DNA from 2 places in the Streptomyces sp. bgisy130 genome. Region 1 is predicted to be linked to the other one. Evidence: riboswitches for the same ligand, from Rfam matches in the RefSeq annotation. Region 1 holds a riboswitch; the other holds the start of a gene.
What was found. A riboswitch is a leader RNA that binds a small molecule or an ion and turns the genes downstream of it on or off. The one in region 1 is predicted to bind cyclic di-AMP.

Region 1 (3,859 bases):
CTCGCCGTGCTCGCCGAATGGGGCCTGCCCGACGACTCCGCGCTCGCCGACTCCCTCCGTCTGATCATCTCCGAACTCGCGACCAACGCCGTCGTGCACACCTTCGGCCGGTCCCCGGACTTCACCGTCGAGCTGCGGCTGGAACGCGACGAACAGCTGCGGGTCGGCATCACCGACAGCCACCCCCGCCGCCCGCGCCGGCTGCCCGCCGCCGTTCAGCAGGACAACGGCCGCGGCCTGGTCATCATCCGCTGCCTCGCCGCGGAAGCCGGCGGCCGGCTCTCGGTCGTCCCCACCGAGTCCGGCGGGAAGACCGTCTGGATCACCGTGCCGTGGCCGAACGCCGTCCGCTGAAGACCTCCGCCGCACCCGGCGACCCGTTGGGCTACGGCGCGGGGGCGTGGCGGGCGAAGGCCCCGCGCAACAGGGCGCGCAAGGTGTCCGCGGCCGGTGCCCCGCCGCCGGGCCGGTAGGCCACCGAGATCCGGCGGAGCAGCTCCGGCGGGTCCAGCCGGCGGACGCCCAGCGGCGTCAGCGAGCCCTCCGCCATCATCTCCGGGACCACCGCCACCCCGAGCCCCGCGCTCACCAGCGCACAGACCACCGCATAGCTCGGGGACTCGCAGCGCACCGCCACACTCGCCCCGGCCGCCGCCAGTGCCGCCTCCACGGCACGCCGGTTCGGGTTGGCCGGCGCCATGCTGACCAGCGGCTGACCGGCCAGCTCGGCGAGCGGCAGACGTCCGGCGCCCGCCGACAGGGCATGGCCCGGCGCGGTGACCAGCACCAGTTCCTCGGTCAGCAGCGGTTCGAGCCGCACCCCCTCCGGCGGGGGCATCGCCTCGCCCGGCACATACTCGTGCGTCAGCGCCAGATCGACCTCGCCCAGCGCCACCGCCGCGCTGGCCTGCGGAGGTACGTACTCCGTGACGCTCAGCTCCACATCGGGGTGCGCCCGCCGGAACGCGCTGAGCGCGGGCGGCAGCAGATGCGTCCCGGCGGTCATGAACGTGCCGACCCGCAGCCGGCCGCCGGACAGCCCCGTCAGCCGGGACAGCTCGTGCCGCGCCTGATCCAGCTCGTCGAGCACCCGCCGGGCCCGTACGAGCAGCAGCTCACCGGCGGCCGTCAGCCGTGCCCCGCGGTGGTGGCGCACCAGCAGCGCCGTCCCCGCCTCCCGCTCCAGTTTGGCGAGCTGCTGGGAGAGCGCGGGCGCGGTGTAGCCCAGCCGGTCGGCGGCTCTGCTGATCGAACCGGCCTCCGCCACCGCCACCAGAGCGGCCAGCCGCGTGGGGTCGTACATAAGAACCTCTTTAGGCTCCCCAAGAACATTGCCACTCCCTATTAAAGGCTCTGACCAGCGAAACTGCTCCCATGGACGGACAGCTGATCGCTTTCACCGGAGTCGCCGCGGGCATGGTCGCCATGCCGGGCGCGGACTTCGCGGTCGTGGTGCGCAACGCACTCGACTCGCGCCGGGCGGGGGTCGCGGCCGCCGTCGGAGTGGCCGGCGGGCTGCTGGTGCACACCGCACTGGCGGTCGCCGGACTCGCGGCCGTGCTGGTCGCCGTGCCCGCGCTCTTCGGCGCCGTCCAACTCCTGGGCGGGCTCTACCTGTTGTACCTGGGAGTCGGCGCGCTGCTCGGGGTCGTCCGGCACCGGAAGACGCACGAGGAGGCCACGACCGGCCCGCCCGCGCCCCAGGACGGCCACCCGCCCGCGCTCCTGGGTACCGCACAGAGCCTGCGCCAGGGCTTCCTGACCAATGCCCTCAACCCGAAGGCCCCGGTCCTCTTCCTCAGCCTGCTCCCGCAGTTCGTCCCGGCCGGCGAGCCCGCGCTGCCCCGCACCCTCCTGCTCGCGACGATGGTCGTCGCCATGGCGCTGGTGTGGTTCCCCGCCGTCGCGCTGCTGGTCGACCGCCTGGGCAGCTGGCTGCGCCGCCCCCGGGTCACCCGCGCCCTGGAAGCCGTCACCGGAACGCTGCTCACGACGCTGGGCGGCATCCTGCTCATCGAGGTCGTGCTGGCCTGAAGGATGGGCACGGGCAGGGGGGGTGAGGTCACCGGCCAAGTGAGCCCATCCCACTGACAATTGATCACACGTGAGACGAAATGCCGGTCAGCCCACCCGTCCGTAGGACACCGCGCCGCTCCAGATCCGTTCCAGCCGCACCACGCTTCCGGCCTTGGGGGCATGCCACATCCGGCCCCGGCCGGCGTAGATGCCGACGTGGTAAATGCCGCCTGCGGAACGGAAGAAGACCAGGTCGCCGCGTCTGCGCAGGGAGGCCGGGAGATGCCGGGTGCGGACGTACTGTGCGGCGGCGGTACGGGGCAGGGCCCGCCCGGCGCGCTTGAACGAGTACATCGTCAGCCCCGAACAGTCGAAGCGGTACGGCCCTTGGGCGCCGTACTGGTAGGGCGCGCCGCTCTTGGAGGCCGCGATCCGCAGCGCGTAGGCGGACACGGAGGCGGCTTCGGCGTTCCCGGCCTCTCCTGGGGCGAGGGTCGTCCCGCCCAGGGTGACCAGCGTCAGAGCGGTGACGGTGCCGGCACGTGCCAGCAGATTCGGCGTCTGCGTGCGCACAGTCATGCGCAAACCCTTCGTCAGCCGCCTGCGAAGGAAGACCTGTCGGGTTCGGGCAGGCGAAGATGCCCGGCCGTGCGTACGGCTTCACCCCAAGGAGTCTCGGCCCTGAGGCCGGGACCCCGTCTTGCTCGGGTCCTCCGCTCCCGCCGGTCCACAACGTCGACCTGACATCCGGTACGGCGGCGGGATTAGGCGCCCGTCCGGACCGCCCCGTCGCTGTGGCGGGGTCTTGCCGTCGAAGGGATCGTCACGCACCCGCCACCAGAATTCCGAGCTGAAAATGCCGTATGTGACATGCGTCACACTTCGCCTGAATGGTTACTTTTGTTCCCTCAAGTGCCTTGGCGCGGGGCGCCGCACCCCCTGGACCAGGGGCGAAACATCAGAGGTCCAAGGAATTGCGTCTCCCCGCGCAATTCGTCGCCTCCTCACATCGGGTCCGGACGCTACGCCGTATGCGCAGCTCCGTGTGCGTGTCGTGTCAACTCTCCGTGGCCGGCGGCATCGTCACGAGCCCGGCCCGGCGTTCGCCCTCCAGTACCCGCAGCGCCCGGGTCAAGGTCTCGCGGTGCAGTTCGCTCTCGCCCCGGTCGTGCATCAGTGTCAGCGCGTCGCGCAGTCCGGCGGCCTTGCCGACCAGCGCCTGGGCGGCCCGCAGTCCGGTGTAGGTGTCGCCGCCCCGGGCCGGGTTGATCCTGCCCAGCAGGTCGAGCACCTCCAGGTAGCGGTCGATCAGCTCACCCTCGGCCCGTGTCAGGGCGGGCAGCGGCGGCAGTTCCGGCAGCAGCATCCGGGCTCACCGTGCGCCGAGTTGGGGGACGGACTGCTTGCGCTGACGGGTGAGCCCGTCGATCAGGCCGTACTCCCGGGCGGATTCAGCGTCGAAGATCTTGTCGCGCTCGATATCGGCGGCGATCCGTTCCCGGGGCTGTCCGGTGTGCTCCGCCAGCATCCGCTCCAGCATGTCGCGGGTGCGCAGCAACTCCTCGGCCTGGATCTGGAGATCGGTGGCCTGGCCCTGGACGGGCTCGTGGAGCGACGGCTGATGGATCAGGATCCGGGCGCCGGGCAGGGCCAGCCGCTTTCCGGGGGTGCCGGCGGCGAGCAGTACCGCGGCGGCGGAGGCGGCCTGCCCCAGGCAGATGGTCTGCACATCGCACGACACGAAGCGCATCGTGTCGTAGATGGCGGTCATCGCCGTGAAGGAGCCGCCGGGGGAGTTGATGTAGAGCGAGATGTCCTGTTCGGGCGCGGCGTGTTCGAGGTG
Region 2 (5,612 bases), on a different contig from region 1:
CGACCAGCGCGACCTGCTCCAGGAAGTCGGAGAGGGTGCCCGGATTGTCCTCACCGCGGTCCTGCTCGAACTCCAGGGCCACGGCGGCGAGTTCCTGGAGGTTCTCGATCCGGGTCTCGTCCTGGGGGTCCGTGGAGGCCTGGAGCTCGGCGAGGTAGCCCGTACGCTCCAGGACCGCTTCCAGGATGGTGGCGGGGCCGGCGCCGGACTCGACGATGGTCCGCAGCTCCTCCATGAGGACGTTGAAGCGCTTGACGGCGTTGGCGGAGCGGGCCGCCATGCCGTACGCCTCGTCGACCCGGCGCAGCGCCTGCGGGAAGGTGATCTTCTCGCGCGCCGACAGGGCGTCGATCATCGCCTCGGCGCGGTCGCCGATGCCGCGCTTGGGAACGTTCAGGATGCGGCGGAGCGGGACGGTGTCCTCGGGGTTGCTGAGCACCCGCAGATAGGCGAGCACATCGCGGACCTCCTTGCGCTCGTAGAAGCGCACGCCGCCGACGACCTTGTAGGGCAGCCCGACCCGGATGAAGATCTCTTCGAAGACACGGGACTGGGCGTTGGTGCGGTAGAAGACGGCGACATCGCCGGCCTTGGCGTCCTTGACGTCCGTCAGCCGGTCGATCTCGTCGGCGACGAACTGGGCCTCGTCGTGCTCGGTGTCGGCGACATAGCCGGTGATCTTGGGACCGGCGCCGGCATCCGTCCAGAGGTTCTTGGGGCGGCGGTTCTCGTTGCGCTCGATGACGGCGTTGGCGGCGGACAGGATCGTCTGCGAGGAGCGGTAGTTCTGCTCCAGCAGGATCGTGGTCGCGTCCGGGTAGTCCTCCTCGAACTGGAGGATGTTACGGATCGTGGCGCCGCGGAAGGCGTAGATCGACTGGTCGGCGTCACCGACGACGCAGAGCTCGGCGGCGGATTCGGCGGGGCCGACCAGTTCGCGTACGAGGGTGTACTGGGCGTGGTTGGTGTCCTGGTACTCGTCGACGAGGACATGGCGGAAACGGCGGCGGTAGTGCTCGGCGACGTCCGGGAATGCCTGGAGCAGATTGACCGTCGTCATGATGATGTCGTCGAAGTCCAGGGCGTTGGCCTCGCGCAGCCGTGCCTGGTACATGGCATACGCCTCGGCCAGGGTCTTCTCGAACCCGTCGGCGGCCGTCCCGGCGAAGGTCTCCTCGTCGATGAGCTCGTTCTTGAGGTTGGAGATCTTCGCGCTGAAGGACTTGGGCGGGTAGCGCTTGGGGTCCAGGTCGAGGTCGCGGCAGACCAGGGCCATCAGGCGCTTGGAGTCGGCGGCGTCGTAGATCGAGAACGAGGACGTGAAGCCCAGCTTCTTGGACTCGCGGCGCAGGATGCGGACGCAGGCGCTGTGGAAGGTGGAGACCCACATGGCGTTCGCGCGCGGGCCGACCAGTTCCTCGACGCGCTCCTTCATCTCACCGGCGGCCTTGTTGGTGAACGTGATCGCGAGGATCTGGCCGGGGTGAACATGCCGCTCGGCGAGCAGATGCGCGATGCGGTGGGTGAGCACCCGGGTCTTGCCGGAGCCGGCGCCGGCGACGATCAGCAGCGGACCGCCGGTGTGCACCACGGCGGCCTTCTGCTCGTCGTTGAGCCCCTCCAGCAGCGTCGCCGGGTCGATGGCGGGGCGGGCGGCGCCGTCGCGGTAGTACGTCTCCCTGAGCGCGGGCGCGTCGAACCTCCCGCCGAAGAGGTCGGCGGGGATCTCCTCCGGGGCCGGGCCGTGCTCGTCCTCGGGAGGCGGAGGGTGTTCCTCCTCGCCCTTGTGGCCGAGGTCCGCCAGGAAGCTGTCATCAAAGAGGCTGCTCATCGCCCACCGAGTCTAGGCCGCCGCACTGACAGTCCGCCGCCGAGTGGCGGATTGCGGACCGCCTTCGCGCGGCCCCCGGCGCAGCGGCAGGTCAGACGGCCGGCGGCCGCGGTCGTACGGCCGGCGCTTCGGGTACCCGAACCCGACATCTGCCGCAACAACCCCCGCATCGCGTTCAGGTCACGAAAAGGTTTCGGGCATATCGAACATCAGCCTTCACAGGAGCCACACGAGTTGGCTAACGTCCTCGCTCAGGCAGCCCGCCTCCCCGCGGACGACAGGTTCGCACGGGCCGCCGACGCCGAGTCCGGCCCTGCCCTCAGGCACCCGGAGCCGGGGACCCACCAGCACCACCGGGGTGAATCGATCCGTACGGCCGTCGCCAGTGGACGTCCGGACCGTAGGGCAAGCCTTCCGTCAGCGACACCGCCCGAACCCGACAGCTAACCCGGTAGGCGGTCCACGGAAGGAGTTGCCGGTCTTGGCGTCGCACCGCAAGCCGCGCACCAGCGTTCTCGCCTCACCCACCGGCCGCCGTACAGCGGCCGGCCTCACCACTGCCGCCCTCGCCTCGGTCACCCTGCTCTCGCAGTCCGCCGAAGCGGCCCCCAGGGCGCCCAAGCCGACCGTCGAAGAGGTCAAACAGAAGGTCGACGACCTGTACCACCAGGCCGAGGTGGCCACCCAGAAATACAACGCCGCCAAGGAGCGGGCCGAGTCCCAGCGCGACACCGTGGACGGCCTGCTCGATGCCTCCGCCAAGCGCGCGGAGAAGATGAACGAGTCCCGGCGCCTGCTGGGCACCTTCGCCTCGGCGCAGTACCGGACCGGCGGCATGAACCCGACGGCGCAGCTGATGCTCGCCAAGGACCCGCAGCAGTTCGTCGACCGCAACCACCTCATGGAGCGGCTGACCGGCCGGCAGAAGCAGGCCGTCACCGACTACCAGGAGCAGCAGGCGGCGGCCACCAAGCAGCGCGCCGAGGCGACCCGCAGCTTGGAGCGGTTGCAGGAGTCGCAGGCGTCCCTGAAGGAGTCCAAGGCCTCCGTCCAGGACAAGCTGGCCGAGGCCCGGCAGCTGCTGTCCCGGCTGACCGCCCAGGAGAAGGCGCGGCTGGCCGAGCTGGAGCGCCAGAAGGAGGCGGCGGCCAAGCGCCGGGCCGCGGAGGAGGCGCGCAAGCAGCAGGAGCGGGAGCGCCAGCGGCAGCAGGACAGCGGCGGCTCGACCGGTGGCTCCACAGGGGGCTCCACCGGTGGTGGCTCCTCCACGGGTGGCTCCACGGGCGACTCGGCCACCAGCAAGGGCGCCAAGGCGCTCGCCTTCGCCCGCGCCCAGATAGGCAAGCCGTACGTCTGGGGCGCCACCGGGCCCACTTCCTACGACTGCTCGGGGCTGACCCAGGCGGCGTGGAAGGCGGCGGGTGTCGATCTGCCGCGGACGACCTGGGACCAGGTCAAGGTGGGCCAGCGGGTGGCCACCAAGGATCTTCAGCCCGGCGACCTGGTCTTCTTCTATGACGACATCAGCCACGTCGGCATGTACCTGGGCGACGGGAAGATGGTGCACGCTCCGAAGCCGGGCGCCAGCGTCCGGGAGGAGTCGATCTACTACATGCCGATATACGGGAGCGTCCGTCCGGGCTGAGCCCGCCCCGCTCCCCCACCAGACCACCCCCCACGGTCACCCCCCACACGCCACCGCGCGGTCCTCGCCTCCGTATCCGGAGGCGAGGACCGCGCGGTGTGCCGTAGTGGGGGGCTCGTCAGGTCCAGAGCACCGCGATGAAGATGTTGGCCACCGTCAGGCCGCCGACCGCGGCGAAGAGCGGCTTGTCCACCGTCTCGTCGTCCCGCTTGACGTAGACCAGCGCCAGGATCACCACCAGTACGGCCATCTTGATGCCGAGCTTGATGTTGTTGAGCGGGTGGTCCTGGGCCTGGTTGAGGCCGACCAGCACGATGCCGGTGACCAGCATCGTCAGGGCGCCGTGCAGCATGGCCGGCACGAAGCGGGCGGTGCCCGCGCTCATCGCCTTCATCTGGGTCAGAAAGCCGCCCAGCAGGGAGGCGATGCCGATGATGTGCAGACCGACGAAGATATTGGTTACTACGTCCATAGTGCTGGATCGTAGCCGCCGTATAGCACGGCCCTTCGGGCAGGGCGCCCACTATCGCCGCTTCGGTCAGGCCAGGCCGGTCCCGGCCGTACGGCCATGGCGCCGCGGTCACCCGCGTACCCGCCGCGGTCGAAAGCGAACAATCCCGGGCAAGCACACTCACTGCCGCGACCCCCAGGCTTAGCGTCCTCCCTCAGGCGGCCGACTCCCCGCCTCGCCGGTCTCCCACCGGCGTTCCGTCGGCCGCCCCCGCCGAGTGGTGCGGCGGCGGCCCGTTGCCCCCGTGACGGACCGCCGCCGCACCCGCGGCTCGAAGGGAAGGAAGTGACGGCCACCGTGGCCTCGCACCGCAAGCCCCGGCAGCATCCGCTCGCCTTGCTCACCGGTGGCGGCTCGCGCAGCGCGCGCACCGCCCGTACGGCCGCCACCCTGGCACTGGCCGGTGCCACCCCCGCGTTCGGCCTCGCGCAGGCGGCAGGCGCCCCCCTCACCCCCGATTTCGACGCCGCCGGCCAGGCCGCACACCGGCTCACCCCCGCCCAGGTCAAGGACCGGGTCGACGCGCTGTACCAGGAGGCAGAGGTGGCCACGCAGAGCTACAACGGTGCGAAGGATTCCGCCGACACCGCACGCGAGGAGCTGAGCAGGCTCCAGGACGAGGCCGCCCGCAGGACCGGGAAACTGAACACCGCCCGCGCCGAACTGGGCACCCTGGCCGCCGGCCAGTACCGTTCCGGCGGCGTCGACCCGACCGTGCGGCTGCTGCTGTCCGCGGACCCGCAGCGCTATCTGGACGGTGCCGCGGTGCTGGAGCGTACGGGCAGCCATCAGGCGACCGCCGTGGCCGGCTACGCACGCCGGCTCGGCAGCGTCCGGCAGGTCCGGCAGCGGGCCGAGGACACCGTGGAGCGGCTGGCGGACGCCGAGGCGCAGCTGAAGAAGCACCGGGTCACCGTCGTCCACAAGCTGGGCGCCGCCGAGCAGTTGCTGTCCCGGCTGACCGCGGAGCAGCGGCAGCGGATGACGGCCCGGGACGGCGCACGGAGCGCGCGCCAGGGCCGCGCGGAGAACGGGGGCGGCGATGGGGGCGGCCACGGGGGCGGCGTGCTCAGCCGGCTTCCTGGCGTGTCGGGAGCCGCCGCGGCGCAGGCACCCAACCCCCGCGCCGCGCGCGCCGTCTCCTTCGCCTACAGCGCCCTCGGCAAGCCGTACGTCTGGGGCGCGACGGGCCCCTCCGGCTACGACTGCTCGGGGCTGACCCAGGCCGCCTGGAAGGCCGGCGGGGTCGCCCTGCCGCGGACGACCTACACCCAGATCAGCTCCGGTCCGCGGGTCGCCCGCTCCCAACTCGCCCCCGGTGACCTGGTGTTCTTCTACTCGGGCATCAGCCATGTGGGGATCTACGTCGGGGACGGCCGGATGATCCACGCACCGCATCCGGGCGCGCCGGTACGGATCGCACCGATCGACCAGATGCCGTTCGCGGCGGCGACGCGGCCGGCGTAGCCGGGGGGTGCGCGGGGGTGGCGTCCCCTTGGGCTCACGCCCTGAGCTGTGTCCCCAGCCAGCGGAAGATCTGCGGGACCTGCTGCTCCCAGACCGCCGTGGTGTGGCCGCCCGCGCTCGCCGGGATCAGCTGCACGGTCACCGTCGTCGGGAGCTGC

Region 2: linked by a shared signal. The riboswitch ahead of AC3EUV_RS06360 (C40 family peptidase) and the one ahead of AC3EUV_RS35715 (C40 family peptidase) in region 1 are both predicted to bind cyclic di-AMP.

The regions. Positions count from the first base shown of each region.
Region 1 covers NZ_JBYISA010000056.1:148-4,006, forward strand. The annotation lists gene AC3EUV_RS35700 (ATP-binding protein) at 1-354, shown strand, start outside; gene AC3EUV_RS35705 (LysR family transcriptional regulator) at 386-1,303, opposite strand; gene AC3EUV_RS35710 (LysE family translocator) at 1,375-2,034, shown strand; gene AC3EUV_RS35715 (C40 family peptidase) at 2,122-2,595, opposite strand; cyclic di-AMP (ydaO/yuaA leader) riboswitch at 2,600-2,784, opposite strand; gene AC3EUV_RS35720 (hypothetical protein) at 3,074-3,382, opposite strand; gene AC3EUV_RS35725 (ATP-dependent Clp protease proteolytic subunit) at 3,389-3,859, opposite strand, start outside.
Region 2 covers NZ_JBYISA010000003.1:254,945-260,556, reverse strand. The annotation lists gene pcrA (DNA helicase PcrA) at 1-1,831, opposite strand, end outside; cyclic di-AMP (ydaO/yuaA leader) riboswitch at 2,121-2,305, shown strand; gene AC3EUV_RS06360 (C40 family peptidase) at 2,313-3,476, shown strand; gene AC3EUV_RS06355 (hypothetical protein) at 3,595-3,948, opposite strand; gene AC3EUV_RS06350 (C40 family peptidase) at 4,273-5,454, shown strand; gene AC3EUV_RS06345 (alpha/beta hydrolase) at 5,489-5,612, opposite strand, start outside.